4 regions of the Pseudoalteromonas sp. NZS11 genome follow, and region 4 is predicted to be linked to each of the others. Evidence: predicted binding sites of a transcription regulator. Region 4 holds the regulator's gene; each other region holds the start of a gene.
What was found. The regulator sigma-54, encoded in region 4, starts transcription at its own class of promoters, with help from an activator protein. The targets are predictions, from matches to a motif close to GTTGGCACGNNNNTNGNNT.
Positions count from the first base shown of each region.

Region 1 (4,659 bases), on a different contig from region 4:
TATCAACTTGGCGCAGGAAAATCAGGGTTTATACATATCGCGGTACATATATTGGCTGGGCGCTCAATTGAGCAAAAACAAATGTTAAGCGAACTGCTACTTTCATGCTTAAAAACATACTGCAGAGCATCAGACAGCCTAAGCGTAAATATTTACGATATTGAGCATGAGATATACCGTAAAAATTAGTTAACTCTTGTAGTTTTGAGCAATAGAAGTAAACACTAGTAAGTAAAAAGCCCCAATAGGGGCTTTTTTGTATTCTAAAATCAGGTGCAGCTCATTGTCATTTACAAAACAGAGCATGAATAGCGTCCGATCTAACGCTGGAATTTAATAGTGCATTCGCACTCTTTCAAATTTAAGAAAGCTTAGCTTAATCTACGGATTAACTTTATTTAAATTATATTTATTATTAGAGGTAAATAAAGAATAATAAATTACACGATATTAAGTTCATGTAGCTTTAAATAATTTGAATAGGTATTTTTTGGGAAGCTTGTAAAAGTGGTGGCCCCTCCCAGACTCGAACTGGGGACCTAACGATTATGAGTCGTGTGCTCTAACCAACTGAGCTAAGGGGCCAACTTTTATATAACTGCTAGGCAGTTAATTTTTGAAGCGTTCAGTCACAGAGCGACTAAAGCGGGTTGCAGTATAAAAACTTTTTAGGTGCTTGTCACTACCAAACACCTTTATTTTAACAATCAGTAAGCTAACTGCTTAAATAGTAATCTTTTAGGTGGGTATAAGCATAAAATACAAGATATTTCCCATGATATTCTCTGCATTAAATTATAAAACCCTCCTCCCACATGTAGTCTTTTATATTTAACGCTCTACTTTTTAAGTAAAGCTAACATATATGTGTAGGCATACAAGGCTGTAAAAAATATGCTTGGGGCTACTGTAAGTGCCAAATTAGGTGTCTGATTAATTACATTCACCATAATCACTAAGCTCGATTGAATAGTAATCGGAATAATAGGCGCAAAAAGTACACCTGCTATTTTTTTGTTACCTAAATACGAGGCGCTAGAGTTAATTGCATTATTGAAGCTTTGTCGTATTGCTACGTTTTGTGGTGTTTTAGAATGAAACATACAAATAATTGGAGTTACGAACGCAAGCGTTACATAACTAGACTTATACTTGTTGACGACCTTTTCTAAAATAAAAGTAAAAAACAGCGTTACAAATCCACTATACAAACCTTGTACTAATGCAGCTTGAAGCGTGACAGATTTAGCAATATCTGCCGAACTATTTGCCCAGTAGGCCCAACTAAAATAAAAAACGAATGACACAACGCCTGACAGTATAAGTCGAATATTCAATTAGCTACCTCAATATGCGTAAAAACTTGGTTTAATGATAACACTAGAAGTGATGGTAATATTGCCACTTAATAATAGAGTAATTAATCGCGTATTGTAGATATATAAACAAACTAATGTTAAAGACTTCCTAAATGGCATCAATACAGAATCAGAACACTGCTGTTAGTTAGAAAGCTTAATTGAAGTAAACGATAGGTGTGGCTGAGGGAATGTTGGGAGTGAGTTACAAGAAATAAATCACTTAGTTTGAGTCAATTAAAAATTAGATTTTGATAAAAAATATTTACTTTAAAAACTGATATTGTGAGCCGATCAGTACTGAAGTTTTTATTTAGCTAAACCTCAGTAGTCGGCTTACACAATATATAATCTGTCATTATTTTTTCGCAATAATGTAGATTGCATGTATTAACCCTGGGAAATAACCTAACAGTGTTAATACAATATTTAACCAAAAATGCATACCTAAGCCAACTTGCAAAAACACACCTAATGGCGGCAATAAAACTGAAAGTATTATACGAATAATATCCATGACTAAACTCCATTTAAATTAAGCATTAAAAAGGCGTAAAGCCCAGTGTTAGTGGGCCTTAACTATACTGTATTATTCAGCAACAATAGCTAGTTTATCAACTACGTCACGAACATCTTCAGCATTTTTAGCAATTTTAACTGCTAGTTGTTTTTCAGCTTCAGACTCTACTGAACCGTTCAGAGTTACAATACCGTTGTCGGTATCAACATCAATGTCTGTACCACCTACTTCTGAGTCAAACAGGAAGCGAGTTGTGATTACAGTGGTGATTTTAGCGTCCGTTAGGTCGTTATCATCATCGTCCATCATGTCATTGCTTTTATCTTTGGTATCCATGCTTTTAACAACAGTAAGGCTGTTATCAACATCAGATACACCATCTAGGCTAAGTACAAGTTCTTCTGCTAGCTCTTTATCAAGCTCGCTATTAACTTTACCTGTAAGTACTACTTTGCCATTTTTTACATCAGTGTTAATGTCAAAGTTGTTTAGATTAGTGTTCATAAGTAGAACTGTTTCTGCCTTACCATCAATCCAAGCATCTTTACTTTCGTTTTCCCAGCTGTTTGCTTGGGCACCCATAGCCGTAGTACCAAGAACTAGAGCTGCGATAATAGACTTGTTAAATGTTTTCATAATCTTTCTCCTTTTGATTAAAGACACTTTAACTAATGCGAGCTTTGGGCCAACTTTATTTATACTTATATTTCAATAGGTTGAGTTTATTTTGGAGTGAGGCATTATCTATAGTTGTGTAACTATTTACAGGCTACTCGGTAAAACTTTCTCAAATAGTGAAAATAGCTAGATAATTGCATTTTTGGTTAATCTATCGTTAATATAACAAAATAAAAAACATCATTATAAATTAACCTACTGATAATTAGGGTGATTATATTTGGTGCGTGCTTTGCATATAAACATCAAGAGCAGTATCAATAGTAAATATAATAAGGAATGCCCCATGTCTGTAAAAGTTGAAGACCGCCCAATAGAGCAAGTACGCGAACAAGTAATTGACCAATTAATTTATAATTACAGTCATGGGGTTATTTCTGTTGATGCATTTGAGAGACGACTCGATAGCGCGATGGATGCACCTAATAACGACGCTCTTTTAGCCTTAGTAGAAGACTTAACACTTAATACCGATCAGCAATATAAAGCAGAAAAACAATCGCAATTTAAACCACATTATAGTGCACAGCAAAACAGTGATGATGATTTTACATTACGTAGTATTTTAGGCTCTAACGAACGAAGCGGTCAGTGGGTCGTGCCAAAAAATATATATTTAAGTAACTTTATGGGATCGGTGGTACTTGATTTTACTGATGCCATTTTTGCGCATCAAAATGTAACTATTCACGTTAACTGTATTTTTGGTAGCGATGAGATTTACGTACCAGAGCATGTAAATGTAGTGTCTAAAATGTTTTGTATTTTAAGTAGTCTTGAAAATAAATCGGTGTCGCTTAACAAACGCCAAGGTCCTACTATTCATATTGAAGGAAAGGCAGTTATGGGATCGGTTGAAGTAAAAATAAAGCGCACAATTAAAGAAAAATTTATGAGCTTTGCAAATGAGCTAAAAACCCAGTTTGGCACGGGTAATAATAACCGCTCACTATAATTGAGTAGCAGCACTTTAGCGTGCTGCTTAGTATTTTATTATAAATCGTTATTTCGCTCGCTTGGTATATCACTTAAATACTCTACAAACTCAACTTCAAACCCTGCAGGATCAATAAAGTAGACATTCTTTCTGAAAGGATTCTCGCTACCTTGCTTGCTTACTGTAAAACCCACTTTATTTAAGCGCATTACTACTGCGCTTAAATTATTAGTTACATAAGCAAAGTGTGCAAAACCAATTTGATGGCCCGATAAGTTTCTGTTTTCACCCTCACCATGGTCGCTTATCGCAATGTAATGCGTGTCATCTCCAAAGTGTACCCAGCGTCTTGGTTTTCCATGCCAATCGCCTCTGCCCTCACTTCTAATCGACCAATGTGGAAATACAGCGCGATAAAATTTAAGCATGCTATCTATATCACTCGCGACTAAGTTTACGTGCTCTAAATACATAATGTTGTCCTATCAATTAAGTTAGGATCACGATAAAACCTCAAGCTAACTTTAGGTAAAGCGTTATTTAAAATTAATTAAATTTAATTAACACACAAAGGAACATAATGACTTATTAATTGCTCATTATTATTTTTTAAAAATATAGACACTTTTCAATCTTGTATAAAAAACAAACATAAGTATTTGGGGTTTATTGTTTACTTTATGTCAAAAGTCGCTAAAATACGCCGGCTGAAATATATAAACGTTCTTTTACAACCCAAAGGTAATACCATGCATCCAATGTTAAACATTGCGGTTCGCGCTGCGCGCAACGCAGGCAAAATTTTACTTCGCGCAAGTGAAGATTTATCAAAAGTTGAAGTGCAACAAAAAGGCGCTAACGACTTAGTAACTAACATTGATAAAGAAGCCGAAGCCGTAATTCGTGACACTATTTTACAGTCTTACCCTACTCACTCTATTGTTGGTGAGGAATTAGGTGAGCATAAAGGCAAGGATGATGATTACCAATGGATTGTAGATCCTATCGATGGAACAACTAACTTCATCAAAGGTATCCCTCATTACGCGGTTTCTATCGCACTTAAAGTTAAAGGTCGTTTAGACCAAGCTGTTATTTATGATCCAATTCGTGGCGAGCTTTTCACTGCGTCTCGCGGACAAGGCACTCAGTTAAACAGCAAACGT
Region 1 is NZ_JADYWP010000008.1:50,087-54,745, forward strand. Features, by position in the region: gene I6E82_RS15520 (5-carboxymethyl-2-hydroxymuconate Delta-isomerase) at 1-189, shown strand, start outside; tRNA gene I6E82_RS15525 (tRNA-Ile) at 509-585, opposite strand; gene I6E82_RS15530 (hypothetical protein) at 840-1,337, opposite strand; gene I6E82_RS15535 (YqaE/Pmp3 family membrane protein) at 1,717-1,875, opposite strand; gene I6E82_RS15540 (BON domain-containing protein) at 1,948-2,514, opposite strand; gene I6E82_RS15545 (LiaF domain-containing protein) at 2,843-3,511, shown strand; gene I6E82_RS15550 (VOC family protein) at 3,550-3,966, opposite strand; gene suhB (inositol-1-monophosphatase) at 4,243-4,659, shown strand, end outside.
Region 1: I6E82_RS15540 (BON domain-containing protein) is a predicted target of sigma-54. The motif match lies at 2,550-2,568, and genes of this name have one in related genera.

Region 2 (4,659 bases), 350 kb from region 4:
ACGAAGCAATTGGTGCTGGCGTAATTACGATAGGTTCTGGCACAAATAGTTTTTCTACAGTTTTATCGGCTACAAACACGTTAGAAGATTTACGAGACCAAATTAATAACGGCCCTTTTACTGGCAATGATAGTAATGATTCAGTTGTGGCAACTATAATAACCAGCGATACCGGTCAGCATTTAGTACTTACAAGTAAAGAAACCGGTGAAGACAACGCTATAACAATTACCGTACAAGATGGTGACGGTAATAATACTGATACGGGTGGCCTATCTCGGTTAGCTTATGATGTATCAGACGTAGACCCTGCTAATCACACAACTAATTTAACACAAGTTAATGCTGCTCAAAATGCACAAATAACGATTGATGGCACGTTGACGGTATCAAGCAATACTAATGAGTTTAGTAATGTGATTGATGGCGTGGATATTACCGCTAAAAAGTTGCATGCCACTGACGACGACTTAAGTGATATATCAATTACCGAAAACAACACTAATATTAAAACAGGTTTAAATGGGTTTATTGCTAGTTACAATGAATTGTTAGAGCTTAGTAATAATTTAGGTGCATCAGGTGAAGGCGGTGCAGGTGTTATGGCTGGTGATTCACTACTTCGTGGTGTTATGTCAAAGCTGCGTAGTGAAATAACTGAATCAGTTGATTTAGGTGATGGTAACTCATTGTCGCTTTCGCAATTAGGTGTCGAAACAGACCGCTATGGTGTTTTAACCTTAAATACTGAAACATTGGATGAGCAAATAGACGCTAATGTAAATTTAGTGCAGCAGTTTTTTGTAGGCGAGGACGATGATGGTTTTGCACAATCGTTTGATGAGCTAATGAGCTTTTATACAGATTCCGATGGTATTATTCAAAACCGAATAGACAGTAAAACAAATCAACTTGATGACATAGATGATGATCGCTTGGACCTTGCCAGTAAAATGGAGTCGCTATCATCTCGACTATATGCTCAATATAATGCGATGGATTTATTAGTAGCGAGCCTTAATAACACCAGTAGTTATGTTCAAGCTCAGTTAGAGAACATGCCAGGCGTAGTTAGGCAATCTAATTAAGGGCTGAGTTAAAGGTATTGCGAATCAATAAAAAACCGCTAAGTTTAAATTTAGCGGTTTTTTGTGTGTATTATTCTTTGATTCAAATAGTAAGCTATAGCCATGTATTTAGTTAGAATAAAGGTAGTTTATTAGGTCTGTTTACTAGGTGTTTTTATAAGCTTTAATGGCCTTACCAGACTTTTTATGTTTAATAATAGCTTTTGATGACTCGTTTTTTGCACTATTCGCTTTTACTAAAATGGTATTTATACGAAGCTGAATTAATTCTAATTGCTCTGTACTTGGACCTTCGCTACTTTCGCACCATTGCTTTAGTTCAGTGTTTAAAGTGTCTAAAAAAGGCTGAGCTTCGTCTGCATTATCATCATTTACTAACACTTCAATTTTACTAAGCAACGTTTGTATGAGCTCAGAGTAGTTTGTTAGTTGCTCTGAAGATGTTGGCGAGTCCATAATTTAAATTAAACCGCAGGGCTGCGTTGATCTAGCGGGATGTTATCCCAGCCTTCTTTAATTTCTTTAACGATACTTGATACTTCAATAATAGCTTCAATATCGTTGTTTATGTTCGCTTGCGTTAAACGGCGTTGGCAGTAATCGTAAAGTGCCAATAAATTGTTAGAAATACTAGGGTCTTGTTCTACTTCTAAGTTGAGTGCGTCTTGCAGTGCACCAAATAATAAAACACAGGCTGAAATGTTTTCACCTTTTTTTTGTATTTCTTTGCGCTCAATAAACCCTTTTGTTGCTGCTAAGCGACCGATAATATTACTGAATATAAGGTTTATTTGTTCGTAAGGAGCCATTTCGGCAATACTACTAGCACGAACTTGACCGTATTTTTTTACTGAGACATGAGCCATGGGGAAATCCTAAAATTTAAAACGATAAAATTATGTGAAAGCTATTATAAAAACTTATATAAAAAATCAATAAAGCTTTTATACTTTTATAAGAACAAAGCAATATTAATGCCAAGCGTTTTTGCTTATCTATATATCGGCATTTGTAACTTCAACTTAAATTTATAATTGAGTTTATTTACTAACAATAGCATTTTTATTGCCGAGTAAATTAATTATTAGAGCTAAGTTGTATTTAGGTAATCGTTAAGTAATCGCTGAGTAATAACTAAGTTAAAACTACAACTCATACTTAATGATTAACTATTAAGTATGATTGACTTAACTAGCCCGTCTGTTTTTTGGCGTTTATGTCAAAAAACTGCCGCTACCACTTGCATCCATGCTGAACTGGCTTACAATTTAACTAATTATACAAATTAGTGAAAGTACGGCTCGCTAAATATGATCTTGATTTTAGATAATAATAACAACCGCGCAATAGGATTAAATGCTTCACTTGGCTTTATTGGTGAAGCTGTTCAACTATTAAGCGAAGACTGCTTTGAACAAGAATGCAAAAAATATCAGCAGCAAGAATGCATGATTATTTTAGGAGCGTTGCAATCACTTGACCACGAAAGCTTAATTAAATGCTATCCAACATTACCGTTTTTATTAATTGGCGAAACGCTAAAACCACTATTAAGTATAGCTAATGTGGTGGGGCTTATTTGCGAGCCATTTAATCACGAAGTGACAACTCAGTTACTTCACGACTGCCAGCAGTATCAGCGTATGCTGCCTAATGAGCATAAGCATACTAAACCGCATAAAATCTTTGATGGACTTGTTGGTGAAACAGAGGCCGTAAAAGATGTTCGCTTTTTAATTGAACAAGTGGCAAAAACCGATGCTAATGTTTTAATTTTAGGTGAATCAGGCACAGGTAAAGAAGTGGTTGCCCGTAATGTACACTTGCTTTCAAAGCGTATTAATGGACCGTTTGTACCGGTTAACTGTGGTGCTATTCCGGCTGAACTGCTCGAAAGTGAACTATTTGGCCACGAAAAAGGCGCGTTTACTGGTGCTATATCGGCTCGTAAAGGGCGGTTTGAACTAGCTCAAGGTGGAACGCTATTTTTAGATGAAATAGGCGATATGCCACTGCAAATGCAAGTTAAGTTGCTGCGAGTATTGCAAGAACGCAGCTACGAGCGTGTTGGTGGTACAAAGGCTATTCAGGCTGATGTACGCGTTATTGCGGCCACGCATCGTAACCTAGAAACAATGATTGAAGAGGGGAGTTTTAGGGAAGATTTATATTACCGCTTAAATGTATTTCCTATCGAAAACCCATCGCTGAGTGAACGTGCTGATGATATTCCGCTGCTTTTAAAAGAGTTAATGCGCCGTGTTAACGACCAAACAGGTTCTACCGCTAAGTTTACCGAGCGCGCAGTTGAGAGCTTAAAAGAACATGCTTGGCCTGGTAATATTCGTGAGCTTGCTAACTTAGTGGAACGTATGGTTATTATGTTCCCTGAAAAAGTGGTTGATATTCCCGATTTACCTAACAAATATCGTTACATTGAAGTTGAAGCCTACGAGCCAGAATACCCTGAAGAGTTAATGGAAAAAGACGCCTTTAACGACATATTTAGCACAGGCTTTAGTGATTACGAAAGTGAGCCAGACGCTGAGTTTAGCCAAACGGGTAGTGGGCTATTGCCAGATGATGGTATTGAACTTAAAGATTATTTAGCCGAACTTGAAATTAGCTTAATAACCCAAGCGTTAGAGCGCTATGATTACGTTGTAGCTCGCGCTGCAGAGATACTAGGTGTACGCAGAACAACACTCGTTGAGAAAATGAAAAAGTATAATCTTTCAAGAGATTAAGATTTAAAAGCAGCTGTCAGTGTTTAGTTATAAATTGGCCAAACACAGTAGATAAAGAACCCCTCGTTTTGTAGGTGCGGTTTTATACCGCACTTTACTTAAAAATATTAGCAAGAGCACGAAGTAAATTCGCACCTACACGGTTTTTATTTTTGTTGTAGACGCTAGACTTGCTCGCGTGAAAAACAAGACTTTTAATCATTTAAATAAAACGTTATTTCACAAAGAGAAAAACGAAGGTAAATGAGAAACCATAGTCAACTTACGCGTCACTTCTCTAAAGCGCAGCGTCTCTTAACCTCTTTGTGAACAAATCACTTTTATAGCTATAAATCACTCACCCACTAAAAGCCTTAATAATTTCTTCTTTTCTAAAACAATCATTACTGTGATCGTTAACCATACCGCAGGCCTGCATATGAGCGTAAACCGTTGTAGGGCCTAAAAACTTAAAACCCCGCTTTTTTAAATCTTTAGCAAATGCAGTTGATGCCTCTGTAATTGCAGGGTAGTCCTCAGCGTTATTTAAATTACTTATAATCGGCTTATTACCCACAAACTGCCATTGGTAGTTACTAAAACTTCCAAATTCTTCTTGTATTTCTATAAAGCGTTTTGCGTTGTTAACAGTTGCCGCAATTTTTAAGCGATTGCGCACAATACCCTCATTAAGCATTAATCTCTCAATGTCATCTTGTGTGAATTGTACCACTTTATCTACATCAAAATTAGCAAATGCTTTTTTATAACCGCTGCGCTTTTTTAAAATTGTGTACCAGCTTAAGCCGGCTTGCGCGGATTCAAGCGTGATAAATTCAAACAGC
Region 2 is NZ_JADYWP010000001.1:645,576-650,234, forward strand. Features, by position in the region: gene fliD (flagellar filament capping protein FliD) at 1-1,088, shown strand, start outside; gene I6E82_RS02810 (hypothetical protein) at 1,233-1,544, opposite strand; gene fliS (flagellar export chaperone FliS) at 1,553-1,954, opposite strand; gene I6E82_RS02820 (sigma-54 dependent transcriptional regulator) at 2,399-3,835, shown strand; gene I6E82_RS02825 (DNA-3-methyladenine glycosylase I) at 4,173-4,659, opposite strand, start outside.
Region 2: fliS (flagellar export chaperone FliS) is a predicted target of sigma-54. The motif match lies at 2,052-2,070, and genes of this name have one in related genera.

Region 3 (4,659 bases), 340 kb from region 4:
TGAATATAACCCAAATCATCCAAGTGCGGATGAAAATGGCTATATCTATAAACCCAACGTTAATGTTGTAGAGGAGATGGCAAATATGATTTCTGCCTCTCGTTCTTACCAAACAAACGTGCAAGTTGCTGATGCAGCAAAGCAAATGCTAAGTAAAACACTGTTGCTAGGGCAGCGGTAACCGAGGGTAGGTTATGAGTAACGATATTAGTACATCTTCATCCTATTTAGACTCTATACGCTGGCAAGAGCAACAAGTTGCTACCAGTGATACTGAGAGTGATGCGTTAACACAAGAAGACTTTTTCTCTTTGTTAACTCAGCAATTATCGTTTCAAGATCCCAGTAACCCTGCGGATAACGATCAAATGATTGCTCAAATGACGAGCTTTACAATGGCGCAAGGGATCAGCGATTTAAATTCAAATTTTGATAGCTTAGCGTCATCTATGACATCAAATTCAGCATTGCAAGCATCAACACTTGTTGGCAAGCAAGCTTTACTTGAGTCAAACACCTTAGATTTAAATGAAACGGGTGATGCCAGAGGCTCCGCAGTGGCAGAAGAAGCCGTTGATAACTTAAAAATTAAAGTGACAGATGCATCAGGTCAGCTAGTAAGAACTATTGATATGGGTTCTCAATCAGCAGGTGCAGTTCGCTTTGCGTGGGATGGCAAAAATGAAGCCGGTGAGCGCTTACCTGAAGGTGAATATTCAGTAACCGCTGAAGGAAGCACTGACGGTGAATTTTCAAGCTTGCCCATTGCTACATTTAAAAACATTGAAAGCGTTAATATTAATGGCTCAAGTGGCATAATTATTAACACTAAAGAAGGTGCGGTTAGGCTGACAGATGTAGCAGAAATCGCGTAATAAATTTTAGTATTTTTCGCCTGCTAGCAGGCCACAGACTAACAGGTTAGAGGTGAATTATGAGCTTCAATATTGCATTAACCGGCCTTGCTGCCGCGCAAAAAGATTTAGACGTAACGGCAAATAATATTGCAAACGTTAATACCACAGGTTTTAAAGAGTCACGCGCTGAGTTTGCCGATGTTTACGCTTCATCAGTATTTAGCTCTGGTAAGACTAAAAATGGTGACGGTGTGCAAACAACCATGGTTGCGCAGCAGTTTCACCAAGGCTCACTGCAATTTACAAATAACTCACTTGATTTAGCAATCACTGGTGAAGGTTATTTTGCGATGACCGACGATTTATCTTCGCAAGATTTAACATATACACGTGCGGGTGCATTTAAGCTTAACCAAGATAACTTTATGGTTGACGCAAAAGGTAACTTTTTACAAGCATTCCCAGTTGATTCATCTACAGGTGATACAACGTCGGTAAGTTTGAGCACAACTGATCCAATTCAAATCCCTGATTCGTCTGGTTCTCCTCGCGCAACAGAAAATGTATTTTTGTCGTTTAACTTAGATGCAACGGCGGATCCATCAGGTCTAGATTTTGACCCTACGTCTAGTGGTACTTATAACTCATCTACGTCAACAACAGTATATGATTCACTAGGTGAACCTCATATTTTACAATACTTTTTTGCTAAAGAAGATGATGCCGCAGCAGGTGGTACAGATAACAGTTGGGAAGTATACGCAACCCTCGATGGCAAAGTAGTTGATGGCACAACTGGTGGAGAACAAACAACGACACCTTATACACCACTGACTACCCTAGGTTTTAACTCAAGTGGTTTGCCATCAACAACAGGTGGTGTGGCAAATACAAATACAACTACTTTTGATGAAATACTACTGCCAGCGGGTTCTGGTGCTGGTTTATCAACATTACTAGACAATGGTGCAACTTTCCCAGGTACTGGTATTGAGCTTAACTGGCGCGATGAAAATAACACGGCAGGACGTATCCCAACTCAGTATTCAAGCGGTTTTGAAGTAAAAGCACTCGATCAAGATGGCTCAACAGTTGGTCGTTTAGCCGGAATTGATATTGGCACAGACGGTAAAATTGTTGCTTCTTACAGTAATGGCGACTCAACATTTTTAGGCCAAGTGGCTATGGTACGTTTTCCAAACTCACAAGGGTTATCACAAGTGGGTGATACAAGTTGGAAGCAAAGTATTGATTCAGGTGAACCTGTAGCGGGTGAAGCTGGTTCGGGTACGTTTGGTGGAATTAACTCATCAGCACTTGAGCAATCAAATACTAACCTTACTAATGAGCTTGTAGACTTAATTACTGCACAGCGTAATTACCAAGCAAACTCACGTGCGCTTGAAGTTAACTCAACTATTCAGCAAAGTATTTTGCAGATTCGATAAGTTAAACCCCATTGAATATATTAGGCTGCATTTTTGCAGCCTTTTTTATAAGTCCTCTTTGTAAGCCCTTCTAAATACCTCTCAATGTTGTGTCAAATTTAATCTGGCACCTATTTTGCATTTATAAGTTCAGAGATTTTTTATGTGAGTCGATACTATGGACAAAATGGTCTACATTGCGGCCTCTGGCGCTAAGCAAAGCCTACAAGGGCTTGCGCTTAAAGCCAATAATTTGGCGAATGCAAATACAACAGGATTTAAAGCCGACTTTGCGCAGGCGCGTTCTATGCAAGCGTTTGGCGAAGGTTTGCCTACCCGTGTATTTTCAATGCAAGAGCGTCCGGGTTCTAACATGGTATCGGGTGGCATTGTTCAAACCGGGCGCGACTTAGATATCGCGATGAGCGATAACGCATGGCTTGCTGTGCAAGATGCCTCCGGTAATGAAGCTTACACAAAAGTGGGTACGTTAAACGTTACTGCTCAAGGCATGCTCGTAACCAGCCATGGTCGTCAAGTTATTGGCGAAGGGGGACCTGTTATTTTACCCGTCCCAGTCGAAAAAATAGGGTTTAGCCAAGATGGCGCTATTCAAGTTCGACCACAAGGCGCTCCCGCTAACTTTTTAGAAGAAATAGACACGCTTAGAGTGGTAGAAGCAAATAGCTCACAGCTCGAAAAAGGTAACGATGGTTTATTTAGACCAAAAGCAAATGTAACAGTAGATACCTCTGCCAATGTAAAAGTTTTAAGTGGTTCGCTTGAAATGTCGAATGTGAACCCTGTTCACGAAATGGTCGACATGATAAGCCACCAGCGCCAATTTGAATTACAAGTGAAATTAATGAAAACAGCTGAAGAAATTGACGAGCGTCAAGATCAGTTATTACGCATAGTTTAACTTTAAAGTGAGGACACGATTATGAATCCAGCATTATGGATCAGTAAAACTGGGCTAGACGCTCAACAAACCGATATATCGGTTATTTCAAATAATTTAGCGAATGCCAGTACGGTTGGTTACAAAAAAAGCCGCGCTATATTTGAAGATTTACTTTATCAAAATATTAATCAACCAGGTGGTCGTTCATCGCAAGATACCGAAATGCCGTCGGGCTTAATGTTAGGTGCGGGTGCTAAAGTTGTAGCTAACCAAAAAGAGTTTACGCAAGGCAACATGCTAACCACCGAAAACTCACTAGATTGGATGATTTCTGGCGAAGGTTTTTTTGAAGTACTGCAACCAGATGGCAATATTGCTTACTCGCGCAACGGCCAGTTTACTACCGATGGCGATGGCCGAATTGTAACATCGGGCGCAGGTTACGTTATTCAGCCAGAAATGAATGTACCAGATGACGCGCAATCAATTACGGTTTCGCAAGACGGCGAAGTATCTGTACGTGTTGCAGGCCAAGCCGATAACGTGGTAATTGGTCAGCTTACTATTAGTGATTTTATTAATCCGTCGGGCCTTGAACCAATTGGTCAAAACCTTTATACCGAAACCGCTGTAAGTGGTGCGCCGGTACAAGGTAATCCCGGTGTTGAAGGATTAGGTAGCATTATTCAAGGCTCACTCGAAACATCAAACGTAAATGTAACTGAAGAGCTCGTAAACCTAATTGAAACTCAGCGTATTTACGAAATGAACTCAAAAGTAATTTCGGCCGTTGACGAAATGATGAGTTATATCAATCAACAGCTTTAATAGAGTAGGGGGAATTATGCGTAATATTATTTTATTTACAGCGGGCACATTATTTTTAAGTGGCTGTATGTCTACGCAAAATAGTGAAGTAGTGCAGGACGACCCTTACTACGCACCTATGTACCCCGAGCCTATTTTAGAGCCGCTGGTAGCCACAGGTTCATTGTTTAATACTCATACATCAAACGACTTATATTCTGATAAAAAAGCGCTACGTACTGGCGATATAATTACGGTTAAATTGCAAGAGTCTACTCAAGCAACAAAAGCCGCTAAAACAGAAACAGACAAAGAAACCGACGCAAGCTTAGACCCAGTGATTGGCTTAGGTGGTCTACCTGTAAATATAGGTGGCGATAGTATTCAGTTTGGTATTGGTAGCGATTCGTCGTTTACGGGCGATTCAAAATCAAACCAGTCAAACAGCTTAGTGGGTGATATTTCGGTTAATGTAATGCGCGTTTTACCTAATGGTAACTTAGTTATACGCGGCGAAAAATGGCTAACGCTTAATACCGGTGAAGAGTTTATTCGTTTAGAAGGGCTAGTACGCCCTCAAGACGTAAGCGCCGATAATACGGTTGAATCAAACCGCATTGCTAATGCACGTATTCAATACTCAGGTAAAGGGCAAACGCAAGAA
Region 3 is NZ_JADYWP010000001.1:630,747-635,405, forward strand. Features, by position in the region: gene flgC (flagellar basal body rod protein FlgC) at 1-181, shown strand, start outside; gene I6E82_RS02745 (flagellar hook assembly protein FlgD) at 195-875, shown strand; gene flgE (flagellar hook protein FlgE) at 935-2,305, shown strand; gene I6E82_RS02755 (flagellar basal body rod protein FlgF) at 2,463-3,206, shown strand; gene flgG (flagellar basal-body rod protein FlgG) at 3,228-4,016, shown strand; gene flgH (flagellar basal body L-ring protein FlgH) at 4,033-4,659, shown strand, end outside.
Region 3: I6E82_RS02755 (flagellar basal body rod protein FlgF) is a predicted target of sigma-54. The motif match lies at 2,408-2,426, and genes of this name have one in related genera.

Region 4 (4,659 bases):
AAATGTCAGCTAAAGGTTTAGGTATGACAGCCATTGTTGATGAAAATCAGCAGCTCGTGGGATTATTTACCGATGGCGATTTACGTCGTATTTTAGAGCAAAGAATTGATATTCATACAACACAAATAGATGTTGTTATGACTAAGTCATGTACTACGGCTACACAAGATATTTTAGCCGCTGAAGCGCTTAATATTATGGAACACAAACGTATAAATGGCTTAATCGTCGTCAATGAGAAAAACCAACCTATTGGCGCATTAAACATGCAAGACCTATTAAAAGCAGGAGTGTTATAAATGCAATTTGAAGAACTCTATCAACCGCTGAGCGATGATGCAAAAGCACGCGCTAAAAAAGTAAAGCTACTTATATGCGATATTGATGGTGTATTTTCTGATGGCCGTATTTATCTTGGTAATCAAGGTGAAGAGCTAAAAGCATTTAATACAAAAGATGGTTTTGGCATTAAAGCGCTTATAAACAGTGGCTTTGAAGTGGCTGTAATTACTGGTCGTCATTCACAAATAGTGCAACAACGTATGAGCAGCTTAACCGTACAGCATATTTATCAAGGCCAAGAAAATAAGCTCATTGCCTATCAAGAATTAAAAGACAAACTCAACCTTAGCGATGAACAAATTGCTTATATCGGTGATGATGGTCCTGACATGCCCGTTATGGAATTAGTCGGCTTTACTGTTGCAGTAAATGATGCCCATCCACTTATTAAACGTTTATCACACTATGTAACGCAAATGCCTGGCGGCTTTGGTGCAGTAAGAGAGCTCACCGACTTACTTATGCTTGAAAATGGTAAAGCATTGACTACACAAGGCACTAGTTCATGAATGCAGCGCGCATAATATTAAGCGTTTTATTCATTAGCTGTATGGTTTGGCTTTGGTACCCTTATTTTACACAAACAAATATTGTGCCTCAGACTGAGCCTGAAGTTATTGCCAAGCCTGATTACATAGCCATTGAACTCAAACAAACAGCCTATGACGAACAAGGTAAAATTAGCCACAAAGTAACTGCGGCTAAAATGGAGCTATATCAACAATTAGGTTTTACGTTTTTTGAAAAACCTATTTTTACTTTATATAACGAAAAGCAAACGTGGCAAATAAATGCAGACGAAGCAACATTATACGAAGACAAACAATTAATTTTAGAAGGCAATGTGGTTGCCAAAAACTTAACCGATAACGCCATGATAGACAAAATCAATGCTGATAATATTCAGGTAGATATAAAACTATTAACAATGCGTTCGGAGCAACCCGTTATCATCACCGGACCCAATTTAAAAATCACTGGTAAAGGCCTAGAAGCCGACTTAAAAACCGAAGTGATAAAACTAATTAACCATACGCGAACCATATATTATGACCAATAAAATATTAAAATCACTTATTATTCCTACACTTATACTAGCGTTTAATAGTAGTGCTGCAGAGCAAAACACGCAACCGACTGCAAATCAAATTTCAATAAGCGCCGATAAGCAAGAAGGTCAATTAAAAGCTAATGTCGGGATTTTTGAGAAAAACGTTGAAATTATTCATGGTAACCGCCGTATCACAGCCGACCGCTTAGAAGTACATAAACGCGATGAACTTGGTGATAATAAACAATTATTAATTGCTACAGGTAGCCCTGCGCACTTTGAAGAAAAGCAATCAGATGGCACGACTATGAGCGCCAGTGCTGACGAAGTACGTTATGATGTATCTAAGCGTTTTTTAACGCTTGTTGGTAATGCACAAGTATCGCAAGCGGGACAAAAAATAAATGCTAAAAGCATTACCTACGATATAGAGCAGCAGCTAATCAGTGCCGAAAAAGATGAAAACTCAACTGACCGCGTTCACACAATTTTAGTACCAATCGAGACTAAAAAAAGTAAAAAAAGCGACAAAGGTCAACCATGAGCACATTAAAAGCAGAGCTATTAGCAAAGAGCTATAAAGGCCGTGAAGTTGTAAAAAACGTCGGTCTTGAAGTCAAAGCTGGCAGTATTGTTGGCTTACTTGGCCCTAACGGCGCAGGTAAAACTACCACGTTTTATATGATAGTAGGACTTGTACCTAGCGACAAAGGTAAAATATCGATAGACGATAACGATATTACTCTTTTACCTATGCATAGTCGTGCTAGATTAGGCATTGGCTACTTACCGCAAGAGTCTTCAATATTCAGAAAGCTGACTGTTTATCAAAACTTAATGGCCATTTTAGAAACGCGCAAAGAGTTAAATAAACAAGCTAGAGAAGACACTCTCGATAAATTATTAGATGAATTTAGCATACAACACATTCGTGATAGCCAAGGTATGGCATTGTCGGGTGGCGAACGTCGTCGTGTTGAAATAGCACGTGCGCTGGCAGCAGATCCTAAATTTATATTACTGGATGAACCATTTGCAGGTGTTGACCCGATTTCGGTATTAGATATAAAGAAAATAATAGAACATCTTAAAAATCGTGGGATTGGTGTATTAATTACCGATCATAACGTAAGAGAAACCCTTGATGTTTGTGAAAAAGCCTACATTGTTTCTCATGGGGAGCTGATTGCATCAGGTACTCCAGAACACGTATTAAATGATAAAACAGTACGCGATGTTTACTTAGGCGAGCAATTTAGGCTGTAACATTTACGCCATGTCTTTAAGCATCTGCTAGTATTAATTATAACAACATAAAAGGATTGTTAGAGATACATGAGGCAATCACTACAGCTGCGCATGGGCCAGCAACTTACAATGACTCCACAGTTGCAACAAGCTATTCGTTTGTTGCAACTCAGTACATTGGATCTCCAGCAAGAAATACAAGAAGCTCTCGACAGCAACCCGCTATTAGAGGTTGAAGAAGCAGACTATTCCGAAGACGCTGCAGGTAAAAACGAGCAAAAAGCAGATACAGATGACATAACTGTTAGCGCATCTGCCGATGATGCTCCAAGCGAATATGAACAAGATAGTGGTGAAGCACTTGCAAAAGACACGCTAAGTGACGACATGGCTATGGATGTTAGTTGGGATGAGTACATGAGTGCCGCCCCAGCAGCATCATCGGGTCCGATGCCTGAAGACGAATCAATATACCAAGGTGCCTCTACTGAAACGCTCCATGAGTATTTAATGTGGCAGTTACAACTAACGCCATTTAGCCCTACAGACGAAGCTATTGCTATTGCTATTGTAGAAGCCGTCGATGATTCAGGTATTTTAACACTAAGCTGCGAAGAGATTTTAGAAAGCTTTAATCAAGAAAACGAAGATGATAACGAAGTCGAACTTGATGAAATTGAAGCTGTATTAAAACGCATCCAACTGTTTGATCCTGTTGGTATTGCTGCACGTAGTTTACAAGAGTGTTTGTGTATTCAGCTTAACCAGTTTGATAAAGAAACACCTTACATTAATGAAACAAAAATGATTTTAACCGAGCATATTGATTTATTAGCTGCTCGTGACTATCGTACATTAATGAAGAAAACTAAGCTCAAAGAAGAAGAGCTTAAAGAAGTAATGACATTAATACATACTCTTAGCCCTAAACCTGCAGATACTATTGTAAGAGAAGAATCTGAGTATGTTATTCCTGATGTGTCAGTTAAAAAAATTAAAGGCCGCTGGGTTGTTGAGTTAAACCCAGATAGCATGCCTAAAATTCGTGTTAATAGCCAATACGCGGCAATGTCTCGCACTGTAAAATCCAGTGGTGACAGCCAGTTTATTCGCTCGCATTTACAAGAAGCTAAATGGTTTATTAAAAGCTTAGAAAGTAGAAACGACACGCTATTAAAAGTAACAAATTGTATTGTTAAGCAACAACAAGGCTTTTTTGAACACGGTCCTGAAGCCATGAAACCAATGGTTTTAAATGATGTTGCTGAAATGGTAGAAATGCACGAATCAACAATTTCGCGCGTAACAACCCAAAAGTATATGCACACACCCCGTGGTATATTTGAGCTTAAATATTTTTTCTCAAGCCATGTAAGCACCGAAAACGGTGGTGAATGTTCATCTACAGCAATCCGTGCGCTTATCCGAAAATTAATCGCAGCAGAAAACTCAGCAAAACCATTGAGTGATAGCAAAATAGCGGATATATTGGCTGAGCAAGGAATTAAAGTAGCGAGACGTACAATCGCAAAATACCGCGAATCTCTGGCTATTCCACCGTCAAATCAACGTAAAAGTTTGATTTAAGACGCAAAAAAAGAGGGTAATGCTTATGCAACTAAACTTAACTGGTCGTCACGTAGAATTAACCGATTCACTAAGAGACTATATTAATACCAAATTTGCGAAGCTAGAAAGACACTCTGATCATATTAATAATGTTCATGTCATTCTCGATGTAGAAAAATTAAATCAAAAAGCAGAAGCCACCATACACGTAAGCGGTGCTGAATTATTTGCCTCTACAGAACATCAAGATATGTATGCCGCCATTGACTCGTTGATCGACAAGCTCGATCGACAAGTAATTAAACACAAAGAGAAGCTTGCTCGACACTAATATGATGAAATTAAGCTCACTTATATGCCAGGACTGCAGCAAAGCTGCGGTCCTTTTTAATAGCAAAAAAAGAATTTTAGAGTTCATTAGCGAACTTGCTCACGACAAACTTCCGTAT
Region 4 is NZ_JADYWP010000001.1:290,880-295,538, reverse strand. Features, by position in the region: gene I6E82_RS01275 (KpsF/GutQ family sugar-phosphate isomerase) at 1-299, shown strand, start outside; gene kdsC (3-deoxy-manno-octulosonate-8-phosphatase KdsC) at 300-851, shown strand; gene lptC (LPS export ABC transporter periplasmic protein LptC) at 848-1,402, shown strand; gene lptA (lipopolysaccharide transport periplasmic protein LptA) at 1,392-1,937, shown strand; gene lptB (LPS export ABC transporter ATP-binding protein) at 1,934-2,659, shown strand; gene I6E82_RS01250 (RNA polymerase factor sigma-54) at 2,729-4,228, shown strand; gene hpf (ribosome hibernation promoting factor) at 4,254-4,541, shown strand; gene ptsN (PTS IIA-like nitrogen regulatory protein PtsN) at 4,546-4,659, shown strand, end outside.